4 regions of the Pseudomonas sp. GW823-FHT03E05 genome follow, and region 3 is predicted to be linked to each of the others. Evidence: riboswitches for the same ligand, from Rfam matches in the RefSeq annotation. Region 3 holds a riboswitch; each other region holds the start of a gene.
The links. Region 3 has a riboswitch for cobalamin ahead of cobO (cob(I)yrinic acid a,c-diamide adenosyltransferase). Riboswitches for the same ligand answer to the same signal wherever they lie in the genome.

Region 1 (2,179 bases), on a different contig from region 3:
TAGTTCTTGTCCCGCAGGCTGTCGCGGTATTGGCCGGCAATCAGCGGCGTGCCGAAATAGCTGGCGGGTTCGCTTTCACCGCGTTCATGGGCCAGGGTGAAACCGAGGTCGTCGGTGGCTTGCCAGCGTAACGCCGCGCTGAGTGCCAGGCTGCGTGACTGGCCCTGGTCGACCCAGCCATTGCTCTGTTGCTGGTTCAGGGTCAGGCGGTAGCTCAGGGTATCGGTCAGCGAGCCGCCGCTGTCCAGGCCCAGTTGCTGGCGATCATGGGAGCCATAGCCCAGGCGCAGGTGGTTGTGGATCTCACCGTCGAAGGGCTTCTTGGCAATCACGTTGATCACCGCGCCGGTGGCGCCTTCCCCGTACAGCACCGAGGCCGGGCCGCGGATCACGTCGATGCGTTCGACCATCCACGGGTCCACCGGGAAGGTCTGGCTGCCGGCGCCGGTGTACAGGCGCGCGCCGTCGAACAGGGTCATCACCGAGGAGTGCCCGGTAAAGCCGCGGGCCGACAGTGCGGTATTGCCGTTGCCCGGGGTGGCGATGCTGGTGATGCCGGGGGAGCGGGTGACGGCATCCTGCACCGTGAGGTTGTTGCGGTTGCTGATGGCGTCGTTGCCCAGGCTGCTGGTGCTGGCCGGAGTCTCCAGGGCCGTGAGGTTCAGCCGCGAGCCGGCGGGCAGGGGCGTGTCCAGAGAGGTTTGCGGGGCGCTGGAGACTCCGCTCACTTGGGTCTCGGGCAAGACCAGGGAGGTTTTCTGTTCAGCCAAGGCCAGCGCCGGGTAGGCCATGCAAGGCAGGAGGGTGAAACACAGCCAGGGGCTCGCCAGGTGTTGCAGCAAGGAGGTGCGGGACATGCGATTCCTACTACTTGTAAGGAATGAATGAATCCCGGAGGGAACAACGCATAGGGAATCGCGGGCAGCCGCGCCCACGAAAACCGGACTGCGCCCGCCCACCGCGGGGTTGTCAAACGAAGTTGCAGGCCGGTCTCCGGGCTTGCGAGGGTCATGAGGCATTCACCTTCCCATGCCTTGGCACAGTGGTCTGTCGAATGCTTCGCTCGCTTACCGTTGCGGGGGCAGCGCCGGACTGATCATCGAAATGACGCACCGGCTTCCCGTTTAACCCCATGCACGGCGGCATGGGACACCTGAAACTGGCGCGCATATGAGCACTGCCGAGCCCTTGCGTCAATGGCATGTGGCCAGCTACGGCGGCGGTTTCAGCGCTTTATACCAGGCAAGTCAATATATTGACCTATTTTTCCTGGCGCTTAAATAATCGACAAATATCGACACATTATTGACGATTATACTTTTCTGACCCAGTATGTCGGCGCTGAGCGATTGATTATCTTGAGTTTTTTTGACGCCAAAGCGCTGAACTCTGCTCCGAAAATAGGCGAAACAGCCTATGGCGCAGAGCAGCCACTAAAAACATGACGGCCAGGATGGCAAGTAGCCAGGGCTGATCCGTTGGCTGTGCTAGCTTCAGACGGCGTAGCCGCGATATTTCTCTTTGGAATGATCTATGTCTGCCGAACGGATACTGGTTACTGGGGGCGCTGGTTTTATCGGTTCTCACCTCGTGGATGCACTGCTGGCCAAGGGTTATGCGGTGCGGGTTCTGGACGACCTTTCCACGGGCAAGGTCGGCAATCTGCCCATGGGCGATGCTGGCCTGGAACTGCTGGTGGGGGATGCCGCCGATGCGGTACTCCTGGCGGATGCCGTTCAGGGCTGCGATGCCGTGGTGCATCTGGCTGCTGTGGCGTCGGTCCAGGCTTCGGTCGAAGACCCGGTGGCCACCCACCAGAGCAATTTCATCGCCACCCTGCGCCTGTGCGAGGCGATGACCGCGGCCGGTATCCGCCGCGTGGTGTTCGCCTCCAGTGCGGCGGTCTATGGCAATAACGGCGAGGGCACGCCGATTGCCGAAGACACCCCTAAATCTCCCCTCACGCCCTACGCGGCGGACAAGCTCGCCAGCGAGTACTACCTGGACTTCTACTGCCGCCAGCATGGGCTGGAACCGGTGATCCTGCGCTTTTTCAATATCTTCGGCCCGCGCCAGGACCCTTCATCGCCGTATTCCGGGGTGATCAGCATTTTCAGCGAGCGGGCCAAGGCCGGGCGGCCCATCACCCTGTTCGGCGATGGCGGGCAGACCCGCGACT
Region 2 (2,179 bases), on a different contig from region 3:
CGCGTGGTACGGGCCTCGTCGGCGCCCCACTTGCGGTCGAAGTGCTTGTCGAAGCGCGTGCCCACGCCCTGGATCAGCAGGCGCATCGGCTTGTTGGGGATGGCGGCGAAACCCTTGACCCGCAGGATGCCGTGCTTGACCACCAGTTGGGTCAGGGCGTCCAGCAGCAGGCTTTCGTCGGCCTGGGGCAGCTCGATGGAGATGGAATCGAAGGCGTCGTGATCGTGGTCGTCGTGATCGTCATCGCCGTCATGGTGATGGTCGTGGTGGCTGTGGCGGCCGTCGATGTGTTCCTCGGAACCGGCACCCAGGCCCAGCAGCACATCCAGGGGCAGGCGACCGCTGCTGGCTTCGATGACCTTGACCGCCGGCGGCAGCTCCTCGGCCACTTCCAGGCGCACCTTGGCCAGGTCTTCGGGGCTGATCAGGTCGGTCTTGTTGAGGATCACCAGGTCGGCGCTGGACAGCTGGTCGGCGAACAGCTCATGCAGCGGCGATTCGTGGTCCAGGTTGGGGTCGAGCTTGCGCTGGGCGTCCACTTGATCGGGGAAGGCGGCGAAGGTGCCGGCGGCCACGGCCGGGCTGTCGACCACGGTGATCACCGCATCGACGGTGCAGGCACTGCGGATTTCCGGCCACTGGAAGGCCTGGACCAGAGGCTTGGGCAGCGCCAGGCCGGAGGTCTCGATGAGGATGTGGTCCAGGTCGCCACGGCGCGCCACCAGTTCGCGCATCACCGGGAAGAACTCCTCCTGCACGGTGCAGCACAGGCAACCGTTGGCCAGCTCGTAGACTCGGCCGCTGGCCTCTTCCTCGGTGCAGCCGATGGCGCATTGCTTGAGAATTTCGCCGTCGATGCCCAGCTCGCCGAATTCGTTGACGATCACCGCAATGCGCCGGCCCTGGGCATTGTCCAGCATGTGCCGCAACAGGGTGGTTTTGCCCGAGCCGAGGAAGCCGGTGACGATGGTGACGGGAAGTTTGGCCAGTGTTTTCATCGGATGCCCTTTGGCAAAAGGAGGCGGGCAAACGGGACGAGAACCGCAACGCCGGGCGCGCGGAGATTTCGCCACCGGATCACCCCGCCCGGTTGTAGTGAGAATCTTGGATCGAGGCAGGTCTCCTGGCTGAGGGCTTGCCAGTCGTCGGACCGGCGATTGCTGCGCCTTCCCACCGGCGTCGTCGACACCCATGCAGTGGCCTTGCAGCAATCGAACCCTTCACAGTTGCGGGGGCAGCCGCGGCATCGACCGCGTTCCCTTCTTAGCTTCGACCCATGGCCGAAGAACCTCGAAAGCGCAAGGCTACGCAGAGCCAGGGGGACGGTCAATCGACAATGCGCCCGTAGCAGCCGGCTTGCCGGCGAAAGGGCCATTGAACCTTGCACGAGCGCGGCGCACACCTGCGCAGCGGTCACGGCAATTGACGCCCCTGCCCCGCCCATGATCTCCTACACACCTTGTTACGGGTGCCCTTTACAGGGTGAAACGGGAAACCGGTGAATCACGTGCTTAACTAAAAAGCCGTGGCCAGTCCGGTGCTGCCCCCGCAACGGTAAGCGAGCGAAGTGTCAGATCCACTGTGCCAAGGCATGGGAAGGCGACACTTGCCGGCACGGCATGACACAGCCCTGCCCCTCGCAAGCCCGGAGACCGGCCCGCAACACTTACATAACAACCCGCGGTGGGCGGGCGCTGTTGCAAACCCTGCGTGGCCATCACGCGGGGTTTTCCTGCGCCTCTACCCCGCTGACACTCCAGAGGGAAGCGCCATGTCGATCATCAGCAGCACCAGCCACTCCGCCAGCACGACCTCCACCCTGAGCCAGCGCCTGGTGGCCGCCATCGGCGCCTCGATCCTCGGCGCGTGCCTGGTGTACTTCGCCGGCTTCTCCCACATCGAGGCGGTGCACAACGCGGCTCACGACACCCGCCACAGCGCCGCCTTCCCTTGCCATTGAGACCTGCCGACATGATCAAGCGTATCGCGCAAACCGCAGGTTTCACCGGCCTCTTGGCCGCCCTGCTGCTGACCCTGCTGCAAAGCTTCTGGGTCGCCCCGTTGATCCTGCAGGCGGAAACCTATGAAAAGGCCCCCGCGGCCGAAGTCCATGAGCACGCCGAAGGCGCCATGGCCGTCCACAGCCACGATGCCGAAGCCTGGGAGCCGGAAGACGGCT
Region 3 (2,179 bases):
CAGTTCATCGAGCATGTCCTGGAGCTCTTCCGGGGTAGCGCTGTGCTGGGATTTTTGTGGGGCAACGAACAGGCACCCCAGTCTCAGGTCGCTGGCGTAGCTGATCTTTCTTGCGTCCTGGGCAACGTCCAGCAGTGCCTGGGTCAGGTTCAGGCTGTTGACCCTTGGCCAGCGCTGGGTGGCGTGGATGTAGGCGCGCTCTTCCTTGGTGGCCAGGTACAGGTCGGTGCGGGCGTTGCGCGCACCTTCTTCCTGCTGTTTCCTGCTGGGGCTGTGTTCCAGGCTGACCATCTCGGCCATCCAGGCCGCCGCGCTGAGCAGCCCGAGATTGGCCTGCTCGTCGAACCAGTAGGGCGTTTCGTTATCGCCGCGAACCGCGTTGTAGCGATCGATGCAATCGAACCAGCGTTCCAGCATCGGGCGCAGGAATTCCAGCTTCGGATTGCTGATGATCATGCCTTGCATCGAACTTACCCCTTATTGTTGTGTGGTTGGCGCCTGGGGCGCTGAAAAGTGGCTATTTGATATCATTGCTCTGAGTGTGGCACAAGATTGGCGCCAGTTTATTGATGCAGTGCAGTTTTGTGCCGGGGGCGACGGCCGGCTTTAATTGACGCTCCACCCCCAACCCTCTAACCTTCGCGACTTGTTTCAGGTGCTCTGTGGCCGGTGGCCGACAGAGTGAAACAGGGAAGCCGGTCAGGGTCTGTTCCAATGATGGAGCCGACGACGATTCCGGCGCTGCCCCCGCAACGGTAGATGAGTCAAGACTGCGCCTGACGCCACTGTGTCAATGACACGGGAAGGCGCGCAGTCCGGCAGCCATGCCGCTCATGAGCCCGGAGACCGGCCTGATCCATCCAACGGCATCACGGTGGGCGATGCCAGGCTAGCGCCGTCTGTTCCTTTTCCCTGCCCCCCGTTCCCCAGCCCCAACGGAGAGCTGCCCCATGAGTGAATCCCCCGATCGTGACGAGCGCCATCTGGCGCGCATGTTGCGCAAAAAAGCCGTGATCGATGAACGCATTGCCAACTCGCCCAACGAATGCGGCCTGCTGCTGGTATTGACCGGCAACGGCAAGGGCAAGAGCAGCTCGGCCTTCGGCATGCTGGCGCGGTCCATGGGCCACGGCATGCAGTGTGGCGTGGTGCAGTTCATCAAGGGGCGTAACAGCACCGGCGAAGAACTGTTCTTCCGGCGTTTCCCCGAGCAGGTGCGCTTTCACGTGATGGGCGAAGGCTTTACCTGGGAAACCCAGGATCGCCAGCGCGATATTGCTGCTGCTGAAGCCGCCTGGGCGGTTTCCAGGGAGTTGCTGAGCAACCCGGATATTGGCCTGGTGGTGCTCGACGAGCTGAACATTGCCCTCAAGCACGGCTACCTGGACCTGGATCAGGTGCTCAGTGACCTGCAGGCACGTCCGCCCATGCAGCATGTGGTAGTGACCGGTCGCGGCGCCAAGCCGGAGATGATCGAGCTGGCCGATACCGTGACCGAGATGGGCATGGTCAAGCACGCCTTCCAGGCCGGGATCAAGGCGCAGAAAGGTGTCGAGCTGTGAGCGTGAATTCATGACTGATGTTCGTCATTGCCCGGCAGTGTTGATCGCCGCACCGGCTTCCGGCCAGGGCAAGACCACGGTGACCGCGGCCCTGGCCCGCTTGCACCGCAACCGGGGGCGCAAGGTTCGGGTCTTCAAGTGCGGCCCGGATTTCCTCGACCCGATGATTCTTGAGCGCGCCAGTGGTGCCGCGGTGTACCAGTTGGACATGTGGATGGTGGGCGAGCAGGAAAGCCGCCGTCTGCTCTGGGAGGCGGCGGGAGAGGCCGACCTGATTCTGATCGAAGGGGTCATGGGCCTGTTCGATGGCACCCCTTCCAGCGCCGATCTGGCGCGGCATTTCGGCGTGCCGGTGCTGGGGGTGATCGATGGCACCGCCATGGCCCAGACCTTCGGCGCCCTGGCTCTGGGCCTGGCGCGCTACCAGCCGGACCTGCCGTTTGCCGGGGTGCTGGCCAACCGGGTTGGTACCCTGCGCCATGCGCAGTTGCTGGAAGGCAGCCTGACGGAAGGCTTGCGCTGGTATGGCGCCTTGTCCCGGGAAACCGATATCGAGCTGCCCAGCCGCCATCTGGGGCTGGTGCAGGCCAGCGAGCTGAATGATCTGGACCTGCGCC
Region 4 (2,179 bases), on a different contig from region 3:
CCTGCTCAGCCCCCAGGCGCAGGCCGCCATCGGCCAGGCCCACGCCAGCACCGAACAGGCGGTGAGCATCCTGCGCGACGAAGGCTTCAGCCATCAGGGCTGCATCGACATCTTCGATGGCGGGCCGCTGATCGAGGCCGAGGTGGCGAAGATCCGCAGCGTGCGCGAAAGCCAGACCCTGCCCCTGCTGGTGGGCACTCCGGACGCACAGGCGCCGGTGTGGCTGATCCACAACCGGCGCCTGGAAAGCTGCCGCATCACCGCCGCCCCCGGGCGCCTGGTTTCGGGTTGCCTGCTGGTGGACCGGCTGACCGCCAAGCGCCTGCAACTGCAGCCGGGCGACTCGGTACGGGCGGTGCCGCTGCTGGCCTGCGAGTCACGCACGGCCCTGCACGCACAGCGGCACCTGGCCCCGCAAAGCGCCCTGCTCCTGTAGCCGCAGCCGCAGGCTCGGGCCGCGTTCGGAAGAACGGCCCGCAGGGGCGCGAAATCTCAAGACCGCTGAGGCGCTCGACATGAGACTGCCAAGCAAGGCCCTGCGGGCCTTTGCGCAGCCTCGCGGGCTCGGCAGCGGCTACAGAGGCGTCAGGGCGATGAATCCGGTAACACCTGGCGGCAGGCGCGACGTTGACGAACGCCGGGGCGGATGTTCATATGCCGCCCAGTTTCAGGTGCCTCCTGCCGCCGTGCAGGAGGTGAAACGGGAAACCGGTGCGCCCCTTTTCGGGCAAGTCCGGTGCTGCCCCCGCAACGGTAAGCGAGTGCTGCATTCAACAGGCCACTGTACCCAAGGTATGGGAAGGCGAATGCCGCCAGACTCGCAAGCCCGGAGACCGGCCTGTGACGTCTGTTTGGCAATCCTGCGGTGGGCGGGCATGGGCCGGTATGGTCGCGTGCCCGTGGCCGATACCCTCTCCTGCGTGCTTCCCGAAGACACTTTCGAGAAGACCAACAATGACAACACCTGACACTATCCTTGCACGCGACTGGCGTGCACCTGGCCGCACCATGAGCGGCGCCCTGCTCGGCTGCCTGTTCAGCCCCCTGCTGCTGGCGGACGACAGCCCCCTGACGCTGGACCGGCAATTTGTTTCCGCCCCCTCGGTGGAGTCCACCACGGTGGCCGAAATGGCCCGGTACGGCAGCAAGGTGGAGATCATCGACCGCCAGCAGATCGAACGCGCCGGCCCCAGCAGCGACATCACCCGGGTCCTGCAGATGTACGTGCCGGGGCTGTATGTGGCGCCCAAGAATGGCCCCTTCGACTACGGCACCTACTCCCTGCTGGGCGGGCGCAACGACGACACCCTGATCCTGCTGGACGGCGTGCGCCTGAACAACCGCCTGTACGGCGGCCTGTACCTGGATACCCTGCCGGCCAACGCCATCGAGCGCATCGAGGTGCTCAAGGGTGGCCAGAGCCTGCTGTTCGGTACACAGGCGGTGTCCGGGGTGATCAACATCGTCACCCGCAGCCCGCAGACCCGCGACGTCTCCGGCGAGGTCAACCTGGGCCTGGACAGTTTCGTGGGCAGGAGCGGCGACGCCCGCGCCGAGCAAATCCTCAGCAACGGCCTGGGCGAGCTGGGGCTGTTGGCCTATGTCAGCCACAACGTCTCCGATGGCTACCAGCCATTTCGCAACAACGCCTACAACGCCAACACCCGGGACAAAAAACGCAGCTATGAAGTGACCACCTTCGGCGCCAAGGCGATCCAGGGCCTTGGCGACGCTTCGCGGCTGGAACTGTTCTACCAGTACAGCGACGCCAACCTGGATTTCGCCCGCCCGGTGAACAACCGGAAAACCACCAACGACCGCATCCAGCAGATCGCCACCGCGACCTTCGAGCAGCGCCTGGACGAAGGCTTCAGCTACTTCGTCAAGGGCCATGTCAACGACTGGGACACCCGCTACACCAGGATCGACAGCCTCGACGACGCCAGCCTCAAGGTGCGCAACCACAACGACTACTGGGGCTTCACCGACTGGGGCCTGCAGGCCGAGGGCAAGGCCGAGCTGGACGGCGGCCACGTGCTGGTATTGGGCACCGACAACCAGTGGTTCAAGGGCCAGGACGACGTGCTGAAGATCGATAACAAGCAGGCCCAGGCCAATGCCCTGTACACCCAGCTGCGCCCGGTGTTCGACGCCCTGCCCGACTGGCACCCGAGCCTGG

Region 1: another riboswitch for cobalamin. It lies ahead of AC1RCO_RS05815 (TonB-dependent receptor); the one in region 3 lies ahead of cobO (cob(I)yrinic acid a,c-diamide adenosyltransferase).
Region 2: another riboswitch for cobalamin. It lies ahead of cobW (cobalamin biosynthesis protein CobW); the one in region 3 lies ahead of cobO (cob(I)yrinic acid a,c-diamide adenosyltransferase).
Region 4: another riboswitch for cobalamin. It lies ahead of AC1RCO_RS28640 (TonB-dependent receptor plug domain-containing protein); the one in region 3 lies ahead of cobO (cob(I)yrinic acid a,c-diamide adenosyltransferase).

The regions. Positions count from the first base shown of each region.
Region 1 covers NZ_JBXAJB010000001.1:1,314,882-1,317,060, reverse strand. The annotation lists gene AC1RCO_RS05815 (TonB-dependent receptor) at 1-857, opposite strand, end outside; cobalamin riboswitch at 968-1,172, opposite strand; gene AC1RCO_RS05810 (NAD-dependent epimerase/dehydratase family protein) at 1,534-2,179, shown strand, end outside.
Region 2 covers NZ_JBXAJB010000001.1:520,189-522,367, reverse strand. The annotation lists gene cobW (cobalamin biosynthesis protein CobW) at 1-998, opposite strand, end outside; cobalamin riboswitch at 1,097-1,308, opposite strand; cobalamin riboswitch at 1,450-1,675, shown strand; gene AC1RCO_RS02430 (CbtB domain-containing protein) at 1,772-1,960, shown strand; gene AC1RCO_RS02425 (CbtA family protein) at 1,972-2,179, shown strand, end outside.
Region 3 covers NZ_JBXAJB010000004.1:26,811-28,989, reverse strand. The annotation lists gene AC1RCO_RS16910 (hypothetical protein) at 1-465, opposite strand, end outside; cobalamin riboswitch at 637-869, shown strand; gene cobO (cob(I)yrinic acid a,c-diamide adenosyltransferase) at 951-1,562, shown strand; gene AC1RCO_RS16900 (cobyrinic acid a,c-diamide synthase CobB) at 1,573-2,179, shown strand, end outside.
Region 4 covers NZ_JBXAJB010000009.1:80,153-82,331, forward strand. The annotation lists gene AC1RCO_RS28635 (arginine N-succinyltransferase) at 1-436, shown strand, start outside; cobalamin riboswitch at 653-856, shown strand; gene AC1RCO_RS28640 (TonB-dependent receptor plug domain-containing protein) at 1,009-2,179, shown strand, end outside.